3 regions of the Streptomyces sp. NPDC044719 genome follow, and region 3 is predicted to be linked to each of the others. Evidence: riboswitches for the same ligand, from Rfam matches in the RefSeq annotation. Region 3 holds a riboswitch; each other region holds the start of a gene.
The links. A riboswitch is a leader RNA that binds a small molecule or an ion and turns the genes downstream of it on or off. The one in region 3 is predicted to bind cobalamin.
Positions count from the first base shown of each region.

Region 1: it holds a riboswitch for cobalamin, as region 3 does, so the genes downstream of both, AC07DF_RS20465 (cobalamin biosynthesis protein) here and AC07DF_RS08380 (energy-coupling factor ABC transporter permease) in region 3, are expected to answer to the same signal.
Region 2: it holds a riboswitch for cobalamin, as region 3 does, so the genes downstream of both, AC07DF_RS23345 (prenyltransferase/squalene oxidase repeat-containing protein) here and AC07DF_RS08380 (energy-coupling factor ABC transporter permease) in region 3, are expected to answer to the same signal.

Region 1 is NZ_JBWKHE010000005.1:59,240-66,641, reverse strand. Features, by position in the region: gene AC07DF_RS20475 (putative cobaltochelatase) at 1-9, opposite strand, end outside; gene AC07DF_RS20470 (cobyric acid synthase) at 146-1,681, opposite strand; gene AC07DF_RS20465 (cobalamin biosynthesis protein) at 1,678-2,619, opposite strand; cobalamin riboswitch at 2,721-2,859, opposite strand; gene AC07DF_RS20460 (hypothetical protein) at 3,324-3,545, opposite strand; gene AC07DF_RS20455 (inorganic phosphate transporter) at 3,581-4,816, opposite strand; gene AC07DF_RS20450 (lysozyme) at 4,961-5,713, opposite strand; gene AC07DF_RS20445 (class II aldolase/adducin family protein) at 5,912-6,643, shown strand; gene AC07DF_RS20440 (alpha/beta hydrolase family protein) at 7,358-7,402, shown strand, end outside.
Region 2 is NZ_JBWKHE010000005.1:700,593-707,994, reverse strand. Features, by position in the region: gene AC07DF_RS23360 (ABC transporter ATP-binding protein) at 1-281, opposite strand, end outside; gene AC07DF_RS23355 (CbiQ family ECF transporter T component) at 278-1,405, opposite strand; gene AC07DF_RS23350 (SCO2322 family protein) at 1,392-2,030, opposite strand; gene AC07DF_RS23345 (prenyltransferase/squalene oxidase repeat-containing protein) at 2,027-3,238, opposite strand; cobalamin riboswitch at 3,363-3,495, opposite strand; gene AC07DF_RS23340 (phosphotransferase) at 3,534-4,211, shown strand; gene AC07DF_RS23335 (SAM-dependent methyltransferase) at 4,245-5,060, shown strand; gene AC07DF_RS23330 (helix-turn-helix domain-containing protein) at 5,078-5,986, opposite strand; gene AC07DF_RS23325 (nuclear transport factor 2 family protein) at 6,078-6,533, opposite strand; gene AC07DF_RS23320 (MBL fold metallo-hydrolase) at 6,591-7,402, opposite strand, start outside.
Region 3 is NZ_JBWKHE010000002.1:358,581-365,982, reverse strand. Features, by position in the region: gene AC07DF_RS08385 (serine/threonine-protein kinase) at 1-1,344, shown strand, start outside; cobalamin riboswitch at 1,423-1,607, shown strand; gene AC07DF_RS08380 (energy-coupling factor ABC transporter permease) at 1,638-2,339, shown strand; gene AC07DF_RS08375 (energy-coupling factor ABC transporter substrate-binding protein) at 2,336-2,680, shown strand; gene cbiQ (cobalt ECF transporter T component CbiQ) at 2,686-3,435, shown strand; gene AC07DF_RS08365 (energy-coupling factor ABC transporter ATP-binding protein) at 3,432-4,283, shown strand; partial or broken gene AC07DF_RS08360 (FAD-binding protein) at 4,474-4,814, opposite strand; gene AC07DF_RS08355 (maleylpyruvate isomerase N-terminal domain-containing protein) at 4,974-5,630, shown strand; gene AC07DF_RS08350 (glycoside hydrolase family 2 protein) at 5,667-7,402, opposite strand, start outside.

The DNA.
Region 1 (7,402 bases), on a different contig from region 3:
GGGGGTCACTTTTCGTCGTCCTCCAAGTCGCCTTCGCGTGGCGGGTGGATCAGGCGGTGGATCAGGCCGGGGATCAGGCAGCCGGTAAAGCGTCTCAGGTGGCCCGCGGGCGCCGTGCCGGCGGTCCGCACCACCGCCGCGGCCCTCATACGGGCGCTCCCGGCGGGACGAAGGGCAGCCCCGGTGGCGCGCCGGACTCGATGAGCCGCCACAACGCGTCCGTGTCCGCGTGCTGTTCGATCAGGTCGCCGAGCCGGTCGAGCTGCTCCTCGCGCAGCGCGGCGAACGAGGTGTCCGGCGCCGGCACGAAGCGCCGGCCCGCGGCGGCAGCCACCTCGCGCAGGAAGGCCCGCCGGAACCCGTCCGACTCCAGCGAGCCGTGCCAGTGCGTGCCCCAGGTCTGGCCGACCCGGCAGCCGTCCAGGCTGTGTCCTTTGTCATCAGAGATGAACCGAGACCCTCCGGTGACGTCGGCGACGCCGTGGTGGATCTCGTAGCCCTCGACGCGCTCCCCGAGGGCCTCGCCCGCCGGGCGGGTGAGGGTCTTCTCGCGGGCGAACCGCACCCGCACGGGCAGGATCCCGAGCCCGTCGACCTTGCCCCTGCGGCTCTCGACCTCGTCCTCGATGTGCTCGCCGAGGATCTGGAAGCCGCCGCAGATGCCGAGGACCGGCCGCTGCTCGGCGGCCCTGCGCACGAGCGCGTCGGCCAGCCCCCGCTCCCTGAGCCACTCCAGCGCGCGGACCGTCCCCCGGGTCCCGGGCACGATGACGAGGTCGGCGTCGGCGAGTTCCTCCGGCCGGTCCACGAACCGCACGACGACACCGGGTTCGGCGGCCAGCGCGTCGACGTCCGTGAAGTTGGACATGAGGGGGACGGCACAGACGGCGACACGCAGCACGTCCTCGCCGACGGGCGGGGCGACGACGGACTCACGGACCGTCCCCCGCAGGGAGACGCGCAGCCCGTCCTCCTCGTCGATCCCGAGCCCGTGCCTAAACGGCAGAACGCCGTACGTCTGCCGCCCGGTGAGGCCGTGCAGCATGTCGAGCCCCGGCTCCAGCAGGGAGACGTCCCCACGGAACTTGTTCACGAGGAACCCGGCGACACACTCCTGGTCCTCGCGTGACAGCAGGGCGACGGTCCCGAAGAACGAGGCGAAGACCCCGCCCCGGTCGATGTCGCCGACGACGAGCACGGGGAGGCCTGCGTTGCGGGCGATCCCCATGTTGACGATGTCCGTCCGCCGCAGATTGATCTCCGCCGGCGAACCGGCCCCCTCACAGATCACCGCGTCATACGTGCCCCGCAACCGCTCCAGGCAGTCCAGCACCGTCCCGAGCAGCCGCTGCTGCCGCCCCCCGTGGTACCCGCGGGCACTGAGCTCCCCGACCGGCTTGCCCAGCAGCACGACCTGACTGCTCTGCTCGCCGCCGGGCTTGAGCAGCACGGGATTCATCAACGCGGTCGGCTCCACGCGGCACGCCTGCGCCTGCATGGCCTGCGCCCGCCCGATCTCGGCGCCTTCCCGCGTCACGAACGAATTCAGGGACATGTTCTGCGCCTTGAAGGGCGCGACCTTGACGCCCTGCCGCACCAGCCACCGGCAGATCCCGGCGGTCACGACGCTCTTGCCGGCGTCGGAGGTGGTACCGGCGACGAGAAGCCCACCGCCCGTCATGACGTACGCCCCTTCACGATGTGGCGCGCGGCGACACAGACGCCGAGCGCGAGCCAGCCGACACGCCTGGACAGCCGTACGGCCCGTTCGATGTCCCGGGTTTTGACACCGTGCCCCGCGCCGTTGAGGACGGGCCGGTGCTCGACCCGCCCGCCGTAGGACAGGGTTCCGCCGAGCCGCACCCCGAGCGCCCCCGCGAACGAGGCCTCCACGGGCCCTGCGTTGGGGCTCGGATGCTTGGCGGCATCGGCACGCCAGGCCGTCACGGCTCCGCGTGGATCGCCCCCGGCCACGGCCGCGAGCACGGCGGTCAGCCGGGCCCCTGGCCACCCCACGACATCGTCCAGCCGCGCGGAGGCCCACCCGTAGCGCCGGTACCGCGCCGACTTGTGCCCGACCATGGCGTCGAGGGTGTTGACGGCCCGGAACCCGAGAAGCCCCGGCACGCCACCCATGGCGCCCCACACGAGCGCCCCCACGACGGCGTCGGAGGTGTTCTCCGCGACGGACTCGACGACGGCCCGGGCGATCCCGTCGGCGTCCAGGGCCTGCGGATCCCGTCCGCACAGATGCGGCAGCCGCGCACGGGCCGCGTCGACGTCCCCGGCCTCCAGGGCGCGCCCGATGGCCTGCGCCTCCCGCGCGAGTGAAGTCCCCCCGACGACGGCCCAGGTGGCGACAGCGGTCAGTCCGACCGACGCGGGGGCGGACGTACGCACCGCACGCGCGGCGACGGCCCCCAGCGCGGCGGCCCCGCCCGCGCACACCACGGTGTGCAGCGCGCCCCACCCCCGGTGGTCCCGCCACAGCACCCGCTCCACGGCACGCGCGGCCCGCCCGAACCCGGCGACCGGATGCCCCCGGCGAGGATCGCCGAGCAGCAGATCACCGATCAGACCGACGGCGGCACCGTACGCGTGAACGCGACCGGCACCCATGGGCTCAGCCGGCCACGGGGGCGGACAATGGTGGGGTACTGACCCTCGATCGGCAGCCGAACATGGCGATATGTCCTCACTCAGGGTGTCCACGCCCTGGTTCGACGAGACCGGCGGTGAGAGTTCCTGGCTCCCGGGGGTTGTTACCCCGGTGACAGTGGCGGGACCGCGCCGGACTTCCACCGGCTTCCTCTCCTGCCGCCGTATTGGCCCCGGCAGTCCACCACGGCCGCGAACAGCCGTCAACTTGCCGTTGACCTGCGAGAGGAGAGTGTGGACAAGCCCACACCGCGCTAACACGCCGCTCCGCTCCCGGGGACCGGCTCGGCTCCGCGGCGGCCCGGGTCCGCTCCGCCGACGGCACTCCCGCCGGCTCCGGATTCCTGCGGCCCGACGCGGCGATACGGGACGGCCGGTCACCGTTGCCGCGACCGTGCGAAGGCCAGGGCGCCCGCGAGTTCGCTTTCTGTGGAATGCCGACACGGCGCGCCGATGGTGAGCCGGTGGGGCCGGCCATCGAGAGCGACGCCGACATCTCCGTGAGTCCTGGCCGACGACGGAACCCTGCTGAGCGACGGCGGCCCCTCGAGACGCCGGCGACGGCCGGCGCGGACACCGGCTCCCCCTGCCCCTGAACCCCCGCCCACGACAACCGGGCGGCCCAGGACCAAAGCCCCGTGCCGCCCGGCGACAGACGATCGTGGTCAGGCCACGATCAGATAGATCCCGTACCCCACAGCCGCCGCACACGCCGCGAAGCACGCATACGCGCCCGTCACCGCGAGCCCCGCGGACCCGCCCGCCGCCACCGCACGCTCGCGGCGCGACAGGCCGGTGATGCCGAGGGTGAACAGGCCGACGAGGAGAACGGTGGCCACGAGGCTGACGCCGAAGACGGAGCCGAGGGTCGCCCAGTCGATCTTCATCTCAGAGATTCTTCCTTGTCACCGGGTGGGCGGGATCAGACCGAGGTGGTCGTGGTGGAGGGCTTGCGATCGGCCTGGGCCGGGATCGTGGCGGCCAGCTCCTCGGACGGGCCCGCCGGAGGCGGCGTCACCGCGGCGATGGCGGTGGTCACGACGCCGGCCGGCTCCTCGTCGACCTCGTTGACGTTCGTGTGGTCGACGACCTCGCGGCGCGACAGCTTCCAGATCACCGCGCTGGAGGCGACCAGGAAGATCGCCACGACCGCCGTGCCCCAGTTCCCGAAGCCGGTCACGTACTCGGCGAGCGCACCCACCAGGGCCGCCGCCGGCAGCGTCAGACCCCAGGCGACGAACATCCGCGTCGCCGTCGACCAGCGGACCACGCCGCCCTTGCGGCCGAGCCCCGCGCCCATCACCGCGCCGGACACGGAGTGGGTGGTGGAGAGGGAGAAGCCGAGGTGCGAGGAGGCCAGGATGACCGTCGCCGCGCTGGTCTGGGCGGCGAAGCCCTGCTGCGGCTGGAGGTCGGTCAGGCCCTTGCCCATGGTGCGGATGATGCGCCAGCCGCCGAGGTAGGTGCCGAGCGCGATGGCGATACCCGCGGAGAGGATGACCCACATGGGCGGGTCGGAGTCGGGGGCGACGGCGCCGCCGGCGACCAGGGCGAGGGTGATGACACCCATCGTCTTCTGGGCGTCGTTGGTGCCGTGGGCCAGCGAGACCAGGCCCGCGGAGGCGATCTGGCCGGCCCGGTAGCCCTTCTTGGAGGCCTCGCCGTCGGCCTTCTTGCCGAGGGAGTAGGTCAACCGGGTGCCGAGCATCGCCGCGATGCCCGCGACCAGCGGGGCGGCGATCGCCGGGATCAGCACCTTGGTGACCAGCACGTCACCGTGCACCGCGCCGACGCCCGCCGAGGCGATCGTGGCACCGATCAGGCCGCCCATCAGGGCGTGCGACGAACTGGACGGCAGACCGACGAGCCAGGTCAGCAGGTTCCAGAGGATCGCGCCGACCAGAGCGGCGAAGATGACCTCGGGACGGATGCCGGCCTCGTCGACCAGGCCTTTGGAGATCGTGTTCGCGACTTCGACGGACAGGAAGGCGCCGACCAGGTTGAGCACCGCGGACATGGCCACCGCGATCTTCGGTCTCATGGCGCCCGTGGAAATGGTCGTGGCCATCGCGTTCGCGGTGTCGTGGAAACCGTTCGTGAAATCGAACGCAAGTGCGGTTACCACCACAATCGCGAGGATCAGCGAGAAGCTTTCCATTTACCCAGGCAATCGTTCGGCGTCGTTGGCGGGACGAACGTAGGTAACCCGAGTGAACGGAAGATGAACTGGGAGGGGCGCAGGGGTGTCCGCAACAGGGGGCCGTCATTCCGCCCTGGTGCGACTGCCCTTGCGCCCCAACGATCACGTGCCCTTGGCGAACTGTTTCAGTCGATCGAGTGACCCGTCGAAGAGATTCTGGTCACCCGGAAGGGTGCCGTCGCCGTTGTCGTACTGCCAGAAGGTCCAGGAGGACCACCCCGCCGGCAGTGGCCCCGCGCTCGCCGCGCCGTAGCGGGCGACCCACAGGGCGTGGTTCGCGGCGAACGCGCGGCTGTTGCCCGTGCACGTGTTCCACCAGTGGGTGGTCGTGTAGATCACCGGGCGGCGGCCGGTGAGCCGCTTGACCTCGTCGCTGAACGACTTGATCCAGCTGACCATCGCGGCCTTGCTCAGGCCGTAGCACTTGTGTTTCTTGTCGTACGGGTTGTACTCGATGTCGAGCGCCGGCGGCAGCGTCCAGCCGTCCGCGCTCCAACTGCCGCCGTTGCCTACGAAGTGGGCCGCCTGGGCCCGGCCCGAGGACCTGTTCGGCAGTGCGAAGTGGTAGGCGCCGCGGATGAGGCCCGCCGCGCGCGAGCCGTTGTACTGCCGGCTGAAGTAGGGGTTGCGGTAGGTGGTGGACTCGGTCGCCTTGACGTAGACGAATCTGGCGCCCTTCGCCTTCGCGCGCTGCCAGTCGACGTTCTTCTGGTGGGACGAGACGTCGTGCCCCTTCGGGCGGCTCGCCGCCGCGGCCGGGAACTCCGCGAGCGAGGTCCCTCCCAGCGCGAGCGCCGCGGCGGAGACCGCCAGTAAGCGGCTGCGGCGGCGGGTCGATATGTGGTCACGGGCCATGTGATTCCCCCCGGAATGGCGACGTGCGCGGCAAATCCCCCAGAGAGTACTGGAAGACCATTGAACGCCCGATGATCTCCGGCCAAGAGGGATCCGCGACGTGTTTGTGCCGATATGCGCCCTTACGGATGCGCGGTTTCCGGCCTAAAGTGCCCCCGCCCGGCGGCGCGTTGAAGGGCTGCCTGGCAGGATCGCCGCATGGCTGAGCAGCGAGGCGACGAGCGGGACACGGGGGACGTCCGAGGCGGCGGACAGGATGTGGGGGAGTCACGGCGGAGGGGTGTGCGCCCCGAGGAGGCGCGCGCCTGGGAGGACCTCGTCGCGACGGCCCGCCGGACGGTCGCCGACGGGCTCGTCGTCGGAACGTCAGGCAACGTCTCGGTGCGCGTCGGGGATATCGTCCTGGTCACGCCGTCGGGCGTGCCCTACGACCGGCTGGCGCCGGACGACGTCACCGGGGTCGGCCTCGACGGCCGGCAGGTCCTCGGCGCGCTCGTCCCGACCAGCGAGCTGCCCATGCACCTCGCCGTCTACCGCACGACCGGCGCCCACGCCGTCGTCCACACCCACGCCGTGCACGCGACGGCCGTCTCGACCCTCGTGAGCGAGCTCCCGCTGATCCACTACATGGCCGCCGCGCTCGGCGGACCCGTCCGGGTTGCCCCGTATGCGACGTACGGCAGCGACGAGTTGGCCGAGAACATGCTCCGCGCCCTCGCCGGCCGCTCCGGCTGCCTCCTCCAGAACCACGGCACGATCACCTACGGCACGTCCCTGGACCAGGCCTACGACCGCACCGCCCAGCTGGAATGGATGTGCCGCCTGTGGCTGACGGCCACATCGGTCCCGGGCCTGTCCCCGAGCCTGCTGTCCTCGGAACAACTGGCGGAGGTGGAGAACCGGCTACGCGGCTACGGCCAGCCCGGCTGACCCGCCTTCCCCGGCCCACTGCCCCTCACCGCCGCCCACACCCCGGATGCCCGTCACGCCCCTCACCGCTCGCGCAACCACCACCACCGCCCACCGGCGTCCCGCCGCGGACGCGGCCATCGCTCCGTGGGCTACCGGCATGCCGCCCCGCGGCTGCGCCCACCGCTCCGCCGGCCGCTCGGCCCCGCGCGCGGCCATCGCTCCGCCGGTGTCCGGCAATCCGCCGCGCCGCTGCGGCCTCTGCTCGGCTGGTCACCGGCGTCCCGCCCCGGCGGCTGCGGCCCCGGCTCGGCCGGTCACCGGCATGCCGCCGCGGACGTGGCCATCGCTCCGTGGTCTACCGGCACCCCGCCCCGCGCGCGGCTCCGCTTGGCCGTCTAGCCCCTGCTCCCGGATGCCGCTCCGCTCGGCCGTCTAGCCCCTGCTCCCGGATGCCGCTCCGCTTGGCCGTCTAGCCCCTGCTCCCGGATGCCGCTCCGCTCGGCCGCCTGGCCCCGCCCACCGGATGCCGCTCCGCCCAACCCGGCCGTCCCGCCCAACCCCGCCCACCGGATGCCGCCCCGCCCCAACCCGGCCGCCCCGCCCAACCCCGCCCACCGGATACCGCCGCGGACACCACAACCCGGCCGATCACCCCCGCCCCGGCGCCCGCGCTCGTCACCCCACCGACCCCGCCCACTGGTCCCCCGCCCGGTCCGCCGGGACACTGGAGCCGTGCGCACTGTCAGAGCGGCGGCCGCTGCCGCCACCGCCGTGATC
Region 2 (7,402 bases), on a different contig from region 3:
TGGGCGAGCGGATCCTGGCCCACCGTGCCGACGACGTCGGCGAGTTCGCGCGGCTTGTGCGTGCGGGTGTCGCGTCCGGCCACCGTGACCCTGCCCCGCAGGGTGCCGCCGGTGAAATGCGGCACGAGCCCGCTGACCGCGCCCAGGACGGTGGACTTGCCGACACCTGACGGACCGGCCAGGAGGACGAGTTCGCCCTCCGGGACCTCGAAGTCGATGCCCTGGACGGTGGGTTCGGAAGCACCGTCGTACGTCACGGAGACATCCTCGAAGCGGATCACGACGGCTCCTTGGGATCGGGGGCGACGAACGCGGGCAGCAGACCGAGCAGGATCGCCGCCGCGGGCCAGACGGGGAGCGTGGGGGCCACGAGCGGCACCACGCCGGGGTGCAGGGCCGCGGGGTCACGGACCGAGGCGAGCACGAGGAGCGCGGCGACCGCCACGCCGGAGGCGACGACCAGCAGCGCGCGCACGTCCCAGCGGTCCGGGCGGTACCGGGTGCGCAGCGACCTCCGGCCGCCGAGCCGGAGGCCCGCGAGAGCGGCGGCGAGGCCGACGAGCAGGATTGGGAAGCCGTAGGCGGCGCCCTCGGCGGTGAGCAGCCCGTACGTTCCGGCGCAGACGCCGAGCAGGCCGCCGAGGGTGAGGACGGCGGTGGTACGGCGGACCGCGGCCGGGACCCGGGCGGTACGGCCGTAGCCACGGGCGTCCATCGCGGCGGCCAGGGACACCGAGCGCTCCAACGCGCCCTCCAGGACCGGGAGGCCCACCTGCAGCAGGCCCCGGAGCCCCTTGTCCGGGCGGCCGCGCAGCCGGCGGGCGGCACGCAGGCGCTGGACGTCGGCGATGAGGTTCGGCGCGAAGGTGAGGGCGACGACGACCGCGACGCCCATCTCGTACAGGGCGCCCGGGAGGGACTTGAGGAGGCGTGAGGGATTGGCGAGGGCGTTCGCGGCGCCGACGCAGACGAGCAGGGCGGCCAGTCGCAGACCGTCGTACAACGCGAAGGCGAGGGCCTCGGCCGTGACCTCGCCGCCGAGACGGATGCCCTGCGCCCAGTCGGGGAGGGGCACTTCGGGGAGGGGGACGAGGGTGTGCGTGCCGGGGATGGGGGAGCCCAGGACGATCGCGAAGAGGAGGCGGACGAGCAGGACGGCGAGGGCGAGTTTGACGAAGGCGCCGTAGGAACGGGACCAGGGGGTCGCCGGGCGGCAGGTCGCCACGACGTAGGCGGAGACCGCGATGAGGAGGGTGAGGAGGAGGGGGTTGGTGGTGCGGGTGGCGGCGGTGCCGAGGGAGAGGGACCAGAGCCACCAGGCCCCGGGGTGCAGAGGGGCTCGGGGCCGGCGCGGGGGGTGGGAGGGCGCGTCGCTGAGCCGGTCCGCGCTGCTAAGCCTGGTCACGCCGCCGTACCTGCCAGACCGCCGCCGCCCCCAGTGCCGTCACCACGGCGATGCCCGCCAGCAGGCCCAGGGACGGGCCCTTGTCGTCGGACGTGTCCTTCTTCGCCGCCGGTGACGACTTCTTGGAGCCGGACACCTGCTCACCGCAGCCCTTCTCCGGGTAGCCCGCGATCGCGCACAGCAGGGCGTTCGTGTCGTAGCGCAGCGGCTTGGCGACCGTCGCGAGGGCATCTGCCGTGGTCGCGTCGGGGGAGACCCGGGCACAGGCCGTCCGGGCGGGGGGCGGGGTCTCGCCCTGCGGGGCGTCCGTCTTCGTGCCGGGGTCGATGACGAGCGCCACCCGCTTCTTGCCGTCCTGCGCGGGGGTCTTCGCGCAGATGGTCTCGAAGTCGGCCGTGCCGCGCGGCCGGGCCGCCTCGGCGGAGTCCTCGCTCACCGCGAAGCGGAAGCCCTGGACGTCGCCGTCCGAGGGGCGGGCCATGGACGGGCCCTGGGTGGCGTAGACCCAGCGGTCGCCGTCGCGGTCCCAGAACGACCAGTACCGGTATCCGGCGGCCTGGGCCTGGCCCGCGCCCGCGATGAGCAGGAGCGAGGCCAGCAGGAGGAGAACGGCCCGGCGGATCATGACTGCTGCCTCTTCTTGCGGCCGGTGAAGAGGAAGCCGATGCCGATACCGGCGACGAGGCAGACCCCGACGTACCACCAGACGCCGAAGAAGTCCGACTTCGCGTCGTCCTTCGTGTCGGCAGCCGAAGGCTGTTCGGGGGCCTGCGGGGCCGGGCCCGTCGCGTTGAGCTGCTTCACCAGGTCCGTGCCGCCGAAGTCGCGCGGGTTCGCGCCGGTCGCGTGCGCGGCGAGGATCAGCTGGGCGTAGGCGGCGGGGCCGTTCTGGGCGGCCCAGGTCGCGGAGTTCTTCTCCAGCCAGGCCAGGGACTTCTCGGCCTGTGCGGTGTCGCCCCGTGCGGCGAGCGCGACGACCGCGTCGGCGGTGTTGCCGTGGTCGGGCTGGGGGTCCGCACCGGCGAGGGCCGAGGTGAGGTGGCCGTCGTCCTTGGTGAGGGCCTTCGTGAGGTAGGCGGCACCGTTGGCCGCCGCCTGCTCCGGTGTCCCTGGCTTGGCGCAGGTGGCGTCGGACTTGGTACTGCCGGGCTTCACCACCATGCCCGTGCCCAGCGTGCCCAGCACACCCGCCGCCGTGGCGTCCGCGTTGGCCGCCAGCTTGCCCTTCTTGTCCGGCTGGAACGCGAAGGCGCCGTCACCGTCCCCGCCGCAGGGCAGGGCGAGCTTCAGCAGGGCGTCGAGGGGCGACTTCCCGCCCTTCTCGACCTGGTCCGGCTTCTCGCCGACGGCGGTCAGCGCGCCTATGACGACGGACGTGGAGTTGGTGTCGCTGGCGCCGCCGGGCGAGTAGCCCCAGCCGCCGTCCTTGTTCTGGACGGACTTCAGCCAGCCGACGGCCTTGCCGGTGACGGCGTCCTGACCGCCGAGCGTGGCCAGGGCCTGGACGGCGGCGGCCGTGGCGTTGGTGTCCAGCATGGTCTTGGCGTCGCACGCGGCGGTGGGGTCGGGGCGGTAAGAGGCGAACCCGCCGTCCTCGCACTGCTGCCGGACCAGCCACTGGACGGACTTTCCGGCGGGCTTCACACCCACCGTGTCCTGCGCGAGGAAGGCGAGCGACTGGCGCCAGACGCCGTCGAACTTCGGGTCCTTGCCCCCGTACAGGGCGGAGGGGAACGCCTGGGACGGTGACGGGGACGGGTCGGCGGCGGCCGGGGTGGCGGCGCCGATCACGGCGACTGCGGCCAGGACCGCGGCGCTGCGGCGGACGTTCATGATCGGCGGGTGCCTCTCCCTGTGGGGGAGTCGGGCAGCACGGGGCACCCCCGGGCGGCTCGGCTCCGTATACCTCGACGGTGCCGTGCACCGGCGGGCTGCCGGGCACGTGAGCCGGTCACGATCCGTACGGGGCGATCCGGCTCACCGCCTGCCTCGGCGGGCGGTTCACGGTTGCGGGTCAGCGCCGGAATTGCACCGGCTTCCCCCTGTACGGGTGTGATGACGACCCGCTTACTGTACCCGCACGTCAAAAACGGGCCGAGGGCGCCGTACGGCCGGGTAACTTCGGCCCATGGCGACGACACCACCGGGAAGGCTCCTCGGCTCGGGCCGCCGCGCCGACGTGTACGAGATCGACGAGATCTGGGTGCTGCGCCGGGAACGGGAGGGCGGGGGCGACGCGGCGGCCGAGGGTGCGGTGATGGAGCACGTGCGTTCCCACGGCTATCCGGTGCCCCGGGTGCGCCCGACCGGCTCGCGCTCCGACCTGGTGATGGAGCGGCTCTCCGGCCCGACCATGCTCCAGGCCTGTCTGGCGGGCACGCTGGAGGTGGCGGAGGCCGGTTCGATCCTGGCCGGGCTCCTGCGCGACCTGCACACCGTCCCCGCCCTGCACTCCACCGACCCGGCGGCCCGCGTCCTCCACCTGGACCTCCACCCGGAGAACGTGATGCTCACGCCCGAGGGGCCGCGCGTCATCGACTGGTCCAACACGGAGGAGGGCGACCCGGGGCTGGACTGGGCGGCGTCGGCGGTGATCCTCGCCCAGGCCGCCGTCTCCGGCGACCCCCTGGCCACGGCCGCCCGCACCATGCTGGCCGCCCTCCTCGCGGGCCCGACCCCGCTCACGCGGCCGAACCTGACGGAGGCGCTGCGCCGGCGGGCCGGCAATCCGACCATGAGCGGCAGGGAGGTCGAACTGCTGCACCACGCCGAGGAGTTGATCCTGTCCGTGAGGCAAACCGGTTAACGTGAAGCTCCACGACCACACGCAGGAGCGTCCATGACTGATCAGGCGGGGAACTCCGAGCAGGAGCCGCTCTCCAAGATCGATACCTCGGTTCCGCACTCGGCGCGGATCTGGAACTACTGGCTGGGCGGGAAGGACAACTACGAAGTCGACCGTGTGGCCGGTGACGCGTTCCGCGAGATCTTCCCCGGGATCGAGACCGGGGCGCGCGCCGCTCGCTACTTCCTCGCCCGCGCCGTTCGCCATCTCGCCGCCGAAGAGGGCATCCGCCAGTTCCTGGACATCGGCACCGGGCTGCCCAACGTGGACAACACCCACCAGATCGCCCAGCGGGTGGCCCCGGAGAGCCGGATCGTCTACGTCGACAACGACCCGCTGGTGCTGGCCCACGCCCGCGCGCTGCTCACCAGCACACCGGAAGGCGTCACCAACTACGTCGACGCCGACCTGCGCAAGCCCAGCACGATCGTCCGGGAAGCCGGTAAGACGCTGGACTTCGACCAGCCCGTCGCGCTCATGCTGATGGGCATCCTCGGCCACATCGAGGACCACGACGAGGCGCGCTCGATCGTGGCGGAGCTGGTGGACGCCCTGCCGTCCGGCAGCTACCTCGTCCAGTACGACAGCACCGACACCAGCGAGGACTACCTCCGGGCCATCGGGCAGTACAACGACGGCGGCTCGATCCCGTACATCCTGCGCAGCCCCGAGCAGATCGCCCGCTACTTCGACGGTCTGGAGCTGCTGGAGCCGGGCGTCACGTCCTGCTCGCGCTGGCGTCCCGACGCCGAGGCCCTGGGCCTGCCGGCGGAGGTGCACCAGTACGGCGGTGTCGCCCTCAAGCGCTGAACCCCGGGGAGCCTCGCTCAGGTCTCCTGAAGTATGCGGTGCAGGATGGTCGGAGTCTCGTCCGGTGACTCGGCTTCGACCACCAGCCGGTTCATGGCGTCCCAGTAGCGCTCGATGTCGGCCGGCTTGTCGGGATAGAGCGCGGTGGTGAGCTGCTCGAGGTAGACCACGTCGGGCAACTGGCCGCCGGGCAGCCGCAGAATGGTGACCGGACCGCCCTCCGCGGCATGCCCGCCGGAGAGGAACGGCAGGATCTGGACGGTGACCTGCGGAAGCCGGCAGACCTCGATGAGATGCCTGAGCTGGGCGCGCATCACCTCCGGCCCGCCCACCGGGCGCCGCAGCGCCGCCTCGTCGATCACGGCCCAGAGCTGGGCCGCTCCCGGCTGCCGGTGCAGGATCCGCTGCCGCGTCATCCGCAACGCCACCCGGCGGTCGATCTCCCGCGCGTCGGCGTCGGTGTGGGCGAGCCGGACGGCGGCGCGCGCGTAGTCGGGGGTCTGGAGCAGTTCGGGGACGCGCTGTATCTGGAAGCAGCGGATGACGCTCGCCGCCTGCTCGGCACCGAGGTAGCTCTGCGTCCAGGAGGGCACCACGTCGCTGTAGTACTGCCACCAGGCGTGGGTGTTGGCCTGTTCGGCCAGCGCCAGCAAGGTGGCGCGTTCGGCCTCGTCCGTGACGCCGTAGTGCGTGAGCAGGTCGGCGACGTCCCGCAGTTTGAACCCGTGGCGGCCGGCCTCCATGCGGCTGATCTTGGACGGGGAGGCGCGGATGACGTCACCCGCCTCCGCCCTGCCGATGCCTCGCGCGTCCCGCAGCCTGCGCAGCCGGGCGCCCAGCGCCAGCCGGGGGACCATGGGCCCGGCGGATCTCCCGTCCAGGACTCCGCTGAAGGGCGACGTTCGAGCGGCCTCTTCGCTGCCCATGGCATGTCTCCTTGCGGTGGTGCGCAACGCCGCGCGCGTGGGGGCGCCGCGGCTCGTTCATCCTAGAGGCCCTGCCCTGGCCCCATCCCGCTTATGCCAAAGGCGGGTTCGACCGCGGTGTGGGACCGCCGAAGGGCAGGTGAAGACTCCGGGAGGCGAGCAGCCAGGGTCCGTCGGTCCGCCGGAACTCGTCCTCGTAGTGCCCGACCTGGACGGGCGGCCCGGCCGGGATGACGCCGCCGTCGTAGCCGTCGACGCGGTAGGTCGTGAAGTACGAGATCGCCCGGGCGGTGTCCGGGGAGGTCACCGTGACCAGGACGTTGGACATCATGCGGCGGGAGAGCCGGTCGGCGGGGCGGGAGCCGAAGTAGGCCCGCAGGGCGTCGCGTCCCTTGACCAGCCGCCCGTCCTGCGGCCACTGCCAGACGCCGTCCTCGGTGAACAGCTCGGCGACGGAGGAGGGGTCGCCCAGGTCGAGCCGGTGGACGAAGTCGAGGATCAGCCGCTCGCAGGCGCGTTCGGCGAGGAGGTGTTCCATGGGGTCCATGGGCTTGGTTCTAGCACCTGACCCGGACAGCCGGGTACGTCACCTGGACGGCCACACCTAGACGGCCACGTACGTCACCGGCACGCTCCCCGGCACCGCCTCCGCCCGGCCCAGTTTGACCAGGCGGCGCAGATGGGCCTCTGCCTCGGAGACCGCGATGTTCCTCGAACCGTACGGGATCTGCTCCCAGGGGCGGTTCCACTCCATGCGTTCGGCGAGCTGCCAGGGAGTCAGCGGCTCGGCGAGGAGGGCCCGCAGGGCGTTGAGGCGGTCCTCGTGGTGGGTGAGCAGCTCGCGCACACGGCCGGCGGCGTCCGGGAAGGGGTGCTGGTGGGCCGGGAGCACCTCGGCGGGGGCGAGGCGGCCCACGCGTTCGAGGCTGTCGAGGTAGTCGCCGAGGGGGTCGGTGACCGTGGCCTCGTCGGGATCCTCGTAGAGGCCGATGTGCGGGGTGATCCCGGGCAGCAGGTGGTCACCGGAGAACAGGCGGCCGTGGCCGGGCAGTCGGGCCGGGTGTTCCTCCTCCAAGTGCAGGCAGACGTGGCCGGGCGTGTGCCCCGGGGTCCAGATCGCGCGCAGGCGGCGGCCGGCGAGGTCGAGGAGTTCGCCCGGGACGATGTCGCGGTCGGGCAGGGCGGGGGAGAGGCCGGGCAGGGCGCGGGGCCGGGGCGTGCGCAGCGGGGCGAGGTGCTCCTCGGGCGCGCCGGCGGCGGTGAGCTTGGCCGTCATGTACGAGAACCAGCGCTCGGGCCGGGCTTCCCGGGTCCGCCGTACGACCGCGGTGTCCGCCGCGTGCATCGCGATCCAGGCGCCCGAGGCCTCGCGGACCCGGCCGGACAGACCGTGGTGGTCCGGGTGGTGGTGGGTGA
Region 3 (7,402 bases):
GCGTACGACGAGACGCTCGCCAGAGCGGTGGCCGTCAAGCTGCTGCTGCCCCAGGACACCGATGTCACGGCGGCCTCCCGGTTCCGTCTGGAGGCCCAGACCGCCGGGCGTCTCAACCACCCCCATCTGGTGGGTGTCTGGGACTTCGGCGAGTACGACAACCGGCTGTACCTGGTGATGGAACTGGTCGACGGCGACAGCCTCGCCGGGGTGCTGGCCGCCTCCGGCGCGCTTCCCGCCGAACGGGTGGCGGATCTCGCCGCGCAGGCCGCCGCCGGGCTGGCCGCCGCACACGCGCAGGGCATCGTCCACCGCGACATCAAGCCCGCCAACCTCCTGCTGGACGCCCACGGCACCCTGAAGATCGGCGACTTCGGCATCGCCCGCTTCCTCGACGACCCCGGCGCCGCGCTCACCGCCACCGGCCAGATCGTCGGCACCGGCCTCTACCTGGCGCCCGAACGCGCCCTGGGCCAGCCCGCGGGTCCCGCCTCCGACATGTACTCCCTGGGGTGTCTGCTCTACCAACTCCTCAGCGGGCGGCCGCCGTTCCAGGCGGACACCGCTGTCGCGCTCCTCCACCAGCACCTCGACTCCGCGCCCGTTCCGCCTCGCGAGCTCGGTGTCGCCGGACTCCCGCCGGCCTTCGAGAACTACCTGCTCGGCCTGCTCGCCAAGCAGCCCGAGGACCGGCCCACCGCCCAGCAGACCGCCGAGTGGTTCGCCGGGGGCGCCTGGCGAGGGCTGCCCGAGCCGCTGCCGGAGGCCGCGCCCCCCGTGACGTCCGCCACTCGGAGGCCGTATTCGGCCGCCGAGACCCGCAACCCGGCCGCCTACGCGCTGCCCGGCGCCCCGGGGCTGCGCACCGGCCGCTCACCCCGGACCGGCCGTTCGCGCCGCGCCGCGCCCCGGGGCGGCCCCGACCACCGCCGCAGGGCGGCCGCGACGATCGCCGCCGCGGCGCTCTTCGCCGCCGCGATGCTCGCCGGCATGCTGTGGTTCTCGCCCGACAACACCGCGACGGAGGGCACGGAGCCCGACGCGTCCCCCTCCGCGAGCAGCCCCGCCGCCACACCGTCCGCGGACTCCGCCTCGCCCCTTTCCTCCGACCCTGCCAAGGACACGGCTCCGGGCGCCGGCGCTCCGGCCACCGGCACAGTGGCCGATATCACCCCGTCCACCACCGCGCCCCCTCCCCCTGCCCCCGTCGCAACGACGCCCAGCCCCACGACTCCGGCGCAGGAGACGGCCGACCCAGCGCAAAAGGCGGACAAACCCCAGCAGGAGAAGCCCCGTCAGACCTGGGAGGACGGGGACGACGATGACGACGGCGGCGACGACTGAGCGGCCCTGCGCCGGTGTGCGAGCGGGCGCCCCCTCGCGCGCCCCCTCGGGTGGCTTGTCATCGTCCTTATCCCGGCATTACTGTCACCACGCCTTGGTGAACGGGAAATCCGGTGTGATGCCGGTGCGGCCCTCGCCACTGTGAATCGGGAAGTCCGGCTCCGGCCCTCACGGGCAGCCACTGGGTCCTTGTGACCCGGGAAGGCGGAGTACGGGCGGTGGTACCCGTCAGCCAGGAGACCGGCCAAGGCACGTCAACCATCCACGAGGTGCTGGAGAGGGTCTGCTGAGCCATGCACATAGCCGAGGGTTTCCTGCCACCCGCGCACGCGGTCGCCTGGGGCGTCGCGTCGGCACCGTTCGTCGTCCACGGGGTCCGGTCGCTCACCCGTGAGGTGCGCGAGCACCCGGAGAGCACCCTGCTCCTCGGTGCCTCCGGTGCCTTCACGTTCGTCCTGTCCGCCCTGAAGCTTCCGTCGGTCACCGGCAGTTGCTCCCACCCCACCGGAACGGGCCTGGGAGCCATCCTGTTCCGGCCGCCCATCATGGCGGTGCTGGGCACCATCACCCTGCTCTTCCAGGCACTCCTGCTCGCCCACGGCGGCCTCACCACGCTCGGCGCCAACGTCTTCTCCATGGCGATCGTCGGGCCCTGGGCCGGATACGCCGTGTACAAACTGCTGCGGCGGTACGACGTGCCGCTGATGGTCGCGGTCTTCTTCGGGGCGTTCTTCGCCGACCTGTCCACCTACTGCGTCACCAGCGTGCAGCTGGCACTGGCCTTCCCCGACCCGGGCAGCGGGTTCGTGGGCGCGCTCGGCAAGTTCGGCACCATCTTCGCCGTCACCCAGATACCGCTCGCGGTGAGCGAGGGGCTGCTGACGGTCCTTGTGATGCGGCTGCTGGTGCAGTCCAGCAAGGGCGAACTGACCCGGCTGGGTGTGCTCCTCGCCAAGAAGCAGTCCGTGACCGAGACCGAGGCGGCGACCCGATGAAGAAGAGCACGAAGATCAACCTCCTGCTGCTGCTCGCCGTGGCCGCGCTCGCCGTACTGCCGCTCGCGCTCGGCCTCGGCGACCACAAGGAGGAGCCGTTCACGGGCGCCGACGCCCAGGCGGAGACGGCGATCACCGAGATCGACCCGGACTACAAGCCCTGGTTCTCGCCGCTGTACGAGCCGCCGTCGGGTGAGATCGAGTCGGCGCTGTTCGCCCTCCAGGCCGCGCTCGGCGCCGGTGTCCTCGCCTACTACTTCGGTCTGCGCCGGGGCCGGCGGCAGGGGGAGCAACAGGCGCGGGAGCGGGACGCCGAGGAGTCCACGGCCGAGAGGGCCTGAGCCGCGTGCTGCCGATCGACGCGGCGGCGCACAGCAGTCGCTGGCGCCGCCGCCATCCCGTGGACAAGGCCGTGCTCGGTCTCGGACTCACCGTGCTGGCCATCTCGCTGCCGCCCTGGCCGGGTGCGGCGCTGGTGCTCGTGACGGCGGTGGCCCTGCTGCTGGGACCGGCCGGTGTGCCGGGCCGCCGGCTGTGGCGGGCCTACCGGGTGCCGCTGGGCTTCTGCGTGACCGGCGCGGTCACCCTGCTCGTCCAGGTCGGCGGGCCGGAAGGCTTCGTCTCCCTCGCGGACGACGGGCCCCTGCGGGCCGGGGAGCTGCTGCTGCGCACCTCGGCGGCCTCCCTGGGGGTGCTGCTGTTCGCCTTCACCACGCCCATGTCCGACCTGCTGCCGCGTCTGGTCCGGGCCGGCGTCCCGGCGCCCGTCGTCGATGTCGCGCTCGTGACGTACCGCATGAGCTTTCTGCTGCTGGACTCCGTGCGCCGGATCCGCGACGCGCAGGCAGCCCGGCTCGGGCACACCACGCGGGCCGCCGCCTGGCGTTCGCTGGGCGGCCTCGGCGCCACCGCGTTCGTCCGGGCCTTCGACCGGGCGGCCCGCCTCCAGGCCGGTCTCGCCGGGCGCGGCTACGACGGGACCCTGCGTGTCCTGGTGCCCGAGGCCCGCGTATCCGTCCGCTTCACGGTCGCCAGCTGCGCGCTCCTCGCGGCGCTGGCCGTCCTCACCTTCGTACTGGAAAGGCCGCCGGCATGAGCGAGCCCGCCCTCGTCGCCCTGCGGGGCGCGTCCTTCGCCTACGAGGACGGCCCGGCCGTGCTCAGCGGCCTCGACTTCGACATCCGCGAGGGGCGGGCGCTCGCGCTGCTCGGCCGCAACGGCAGCGGCAAGACCACGCTGATGCGGCTGCTCAGCGGCGGACTGCGGCCGCACGAGGGGCGGTTGACGGTCGACGGGCAGCCGGTGACGTACGACCGCAAGGGCCTGACCCGGCTGCGGACGACCGTCCAGCTCGTGGTGCAGGACCCGGACGACCAGTTGTTCGCGGCGTCCGTCGAGCAGGACGTGTCGTTCGGGCCGCTGAACCTGGGCCTGGCCGATCCGGAGGTACGGGCGCGGGTGGCGGAGGCGCTCGCCGCCCTGGACATCACCGCCCTGGCCGACCGGCCCACCCATCTGCTCTCCTACGGGCAGCGCAAGCGGACCGCCATCGCGGGCGCGGTCGCCATGCGGCCCCGTGTGCTGGTCCTCGACGAGCCGACGGCCGGACTCGACCCCGACGGCCAGGAACGGCTCCTCAGCACACTCGACGGGCTGCGCGCGAACGGCACCACGGTGGTGATGGCCACGCACGACGTCGATCTCGCCCTGCGCTGGGCCGACGACGCGGCGCTCCTCACCCCGGACGGCGTGCACCTCGCCCCCGCGCCCACGGCACTGGCCCGGACCGATCTCCTCCGGCAGGCGGGACTGCGGTTGCCCTGGGGTGCCGCAGCCGCCGAACTGCTGCGTGCCCAGGGGTTGTTGAACGACTCTGCGCCCGGCCCGCGCACCCCGGACGAACTGGCCGCGCTGGCGGCGGGGCGGCCGGTGAGCGGCGGCTGAGGGTCGCTGACGGACCGGTCGGCGGCGGGCCGAGGCCGCGGCCCGCCCCCGACGGGGAAGGTTCACGCCCGTGGGACGGCACCCACCGCCGGTCCGGATGCGGCCGCGGCCGGCCACTCGCGCCGACCCAGGCCGCGGTCATCCGCGGCGGACGCCGACCGTGCCGGTCGCGTCAGCCGCGACCGTCATGTCAGCTCGCTGTCGCGGCCGCCGCCGCCCGGCCCGCCACTCGTCCCGAGAACAGGCAGCCGCCCAGGAAGGTGCCTTCGAGCGAGCGGTAGCCGTGGACGCCGCCCCCGCCGAAGCCGGCGACCTCACCGGCCGCGTACAGGCCGGAGATCGGTTTGCCCGAGGCGTTCAGGACGCGGCCGGAGAGGTCGGTCTGGAGGCCGCCCAGGGTCTTGCGGGTGAGGATGTTGAGGCGCACGGCGATCAGCGGGCCCGCGCCGGTGTCCAGGATCCGGTGGGCGGAGGCGGCGCGGCTGAGGGTGTCGCCCGGTAGGCGAGGGCGTTGCGGATGCCCATGACCTGGGCGACCCGGACCTCACCGAGAAGAACGTCTGGAAGTTGCTGTCGCGCATCTGGCAGACACCCGAGCCGATCGAGCGGTTCAAGGAGAAGGGCTTCTGCTCGCACCGCCCGCCCGAAATGCGCTTGTCCGTCCTCGCGGCCCGGCACTACGTTGCCGAGGTGGATCTCTTCTCACGCTCCTGGACGGCATTGCGCGCGGCGGTCGCGGACCTGGCCGACGAGGACTTCGCCCGGCCGTCCGGCTGTACCGGCTGGCTGGTGCGGGATTTGGTGTGCCATCTCGTCATCGACGCCCAGGACGTCCTGATCACCCTCGTCACCCCCTCCGACCGGGAGCCGACCCGTGACGCGGTGACCTACTGGGAGATCGCCGACACGCCACCGGCCGGTGACGACCCGCTCGACGCGCTGACCGTCCGCCTCGCGGCCGCGTACGAGGATCCGCACCTGCTCGCGTTCCACCTGGACGACGTCGGCTCCGCCGCCGGCCGCGCCGCCCTGCTCGCCGACCCGGCAGGCCGGGTCGGCACCCGCGACGAGGTCCTCACCGTGGCGGACTACCTCTCGGTGTACGTCCTGGAGTGGACGCTGCACCACCTCGACCTGATCGCGCACCTCCCGGACGCGGCGCAGCCGCCGGCGGAGGGGCTGACCGGCTCCCGCGAACTGCTGGAGCGGATCGCGGGAAGCGCGTTCCCCGCGTCGTTCCACGACCGGGACGCGCTACTGGTGGGCACCGGGAGGCGGGCGCCCACGGAGGCGGAGCGGGCCGAACTCGGCGAGCTGGCCTCGAGAATCCCGCTCTACCTGGGCTGACCCGAATCCGCGCGGTCGAGGGCGCGGGTCGTGGGGTCATGGACGGCGTGGCGCGTCCTCGAAAGCGGCCGGGCGGGTCTGGGCGTCGCGCAGGAGCCTGGTGTCGACCTTCTCGGAGCGGTCGAAGCGGTAGACGCCGTTGCGTTCCTGGAAGACGTCGGTGAGCTGGGTGTAGCAGTAGCCGAACATGTCCGGGTCGTCGAGCAGCACCCCGGTCAGGCCGGTGAAGCGGGCCACGAACTCCTCGGCGTCGCACGGTCGTTGCCCGTAACCCCAGGAGGCGTCCTGGTCGTCCCCCGCCGAGCCGGCCACCGCGTCCGGGTCCCACCAGATGCCGCCGAACTCACTGCAGAAGTACGGCTGTCCGCGGTACGGCACCGACCAAGGCCGCCCGTCCGGCGCCTGGTTGACGTACGGGCGGTCCCGCGCCAGGCCCTCCATCGTCCTGGCGAAGACGTCGGGGTCCTGCTCGTAGCAGTGCGAGTCGTAGACGTCGGTCTCCGGCACCCGATGGGCGTAGCCGGACGCGTCGATCACCGGGCGGGTGGGATCGGCCTGCTTGGTGGCCAGGAACATCGCCCGGGTGACGTCGTCGAGCCGGGTGATGCGGTCGTGCAGCGGCTGGTACGTCTCGTTCAGCGAGCACCAGCCGACGATCGAGGGATGGGAGTGGTCGCGCTCCAGGACCTCCAGCCACTGGGTGACGTAGGAGGCGTCGGGGCGCTGGTTGTCGTCGCGTACTCCGGTCTCGCAGCCCCAGTCGCCGAACTCGCCCCAGACCAGGTAGCCGAGCCGGTCGGCGTGGTGGAGGTAGCGCTCCTCGAAGACCTTCTGGTGCAGCCGGGCGCCGTTGAAGCCGGCGCGCAGGCCCAGTTCGATGTCCCGGACGAGGTCGGCGTCGGTCGGGGCGGTCATCAGGCCGTCCGGGTAGTAGCCCTGGTCGAGGACGAGCCGCTGGAAGACGGGCTCGCCGTTCAGCAGCAGCCGCTTGCCGTGGACTGCGAGCGAACGCAGGCCGGCGTAGGAGCGTGCCGCGTCGACGACCGTGCCGGACGGGTCGAGGACCTCCAGGGTCAGGTCGTACAGGTGCGGGTCCCGCGGTGACCAGACGCGCAGCCGGTCGGCGGGCACGGGCAGGACGAGCCGGGGGCACAGGTCGAGGTCGGCGCGCGCCTCGGCGGCGACGACGTCCCCGTGGCCGTCGGCGAGCGTGGCACGGACGCGGTGGCCGGGCGCGGTGGCGGAAAGCGGGAGTTCCAGGAAGAAGGAGCCGGAGGCGAGGTCGGGCGTGATGCGGGGTCTGCGGAGGGCGACGGCGCGCGGGACCGGCTCCAGCCACACGGTCTGCCAGATTCCGGTCGTGCGGGTGTAGTGGCAGTGGGAGTTGGCGTACCAGGTCGCCTGCTTGCCGCGCGCCTGGACGCCGTGGCGGCTGTCCCGGGCCCGGACGACGATGGTCAGTTCCTCGCCGGGGACGGCGACTTCGCCGAGGTCGGCGGTGAACGGCGTGAAGCCGCCGCGGTGCCGGGCGACTTCACGGCCGCCGGCCCAGACGGTGGTGCCGTGGTCCACGGCTCCGAAGTGCAGCAGCACCCGGGAACCGGCCCAGTCAGCGGGCACGGTCACGGTCCGCCGGTACCAGACCGCTTCCATGAAGTCCGTGTCCCCGACACCGGAGAGCTCCGACTCGGGGCAGAAGGGGACGACGATCGTGCCGGTGAGTTCGCGCGTCGCCAGTCCGCGTTCCAGGCCGGTGTCCGACCGGTCGATCT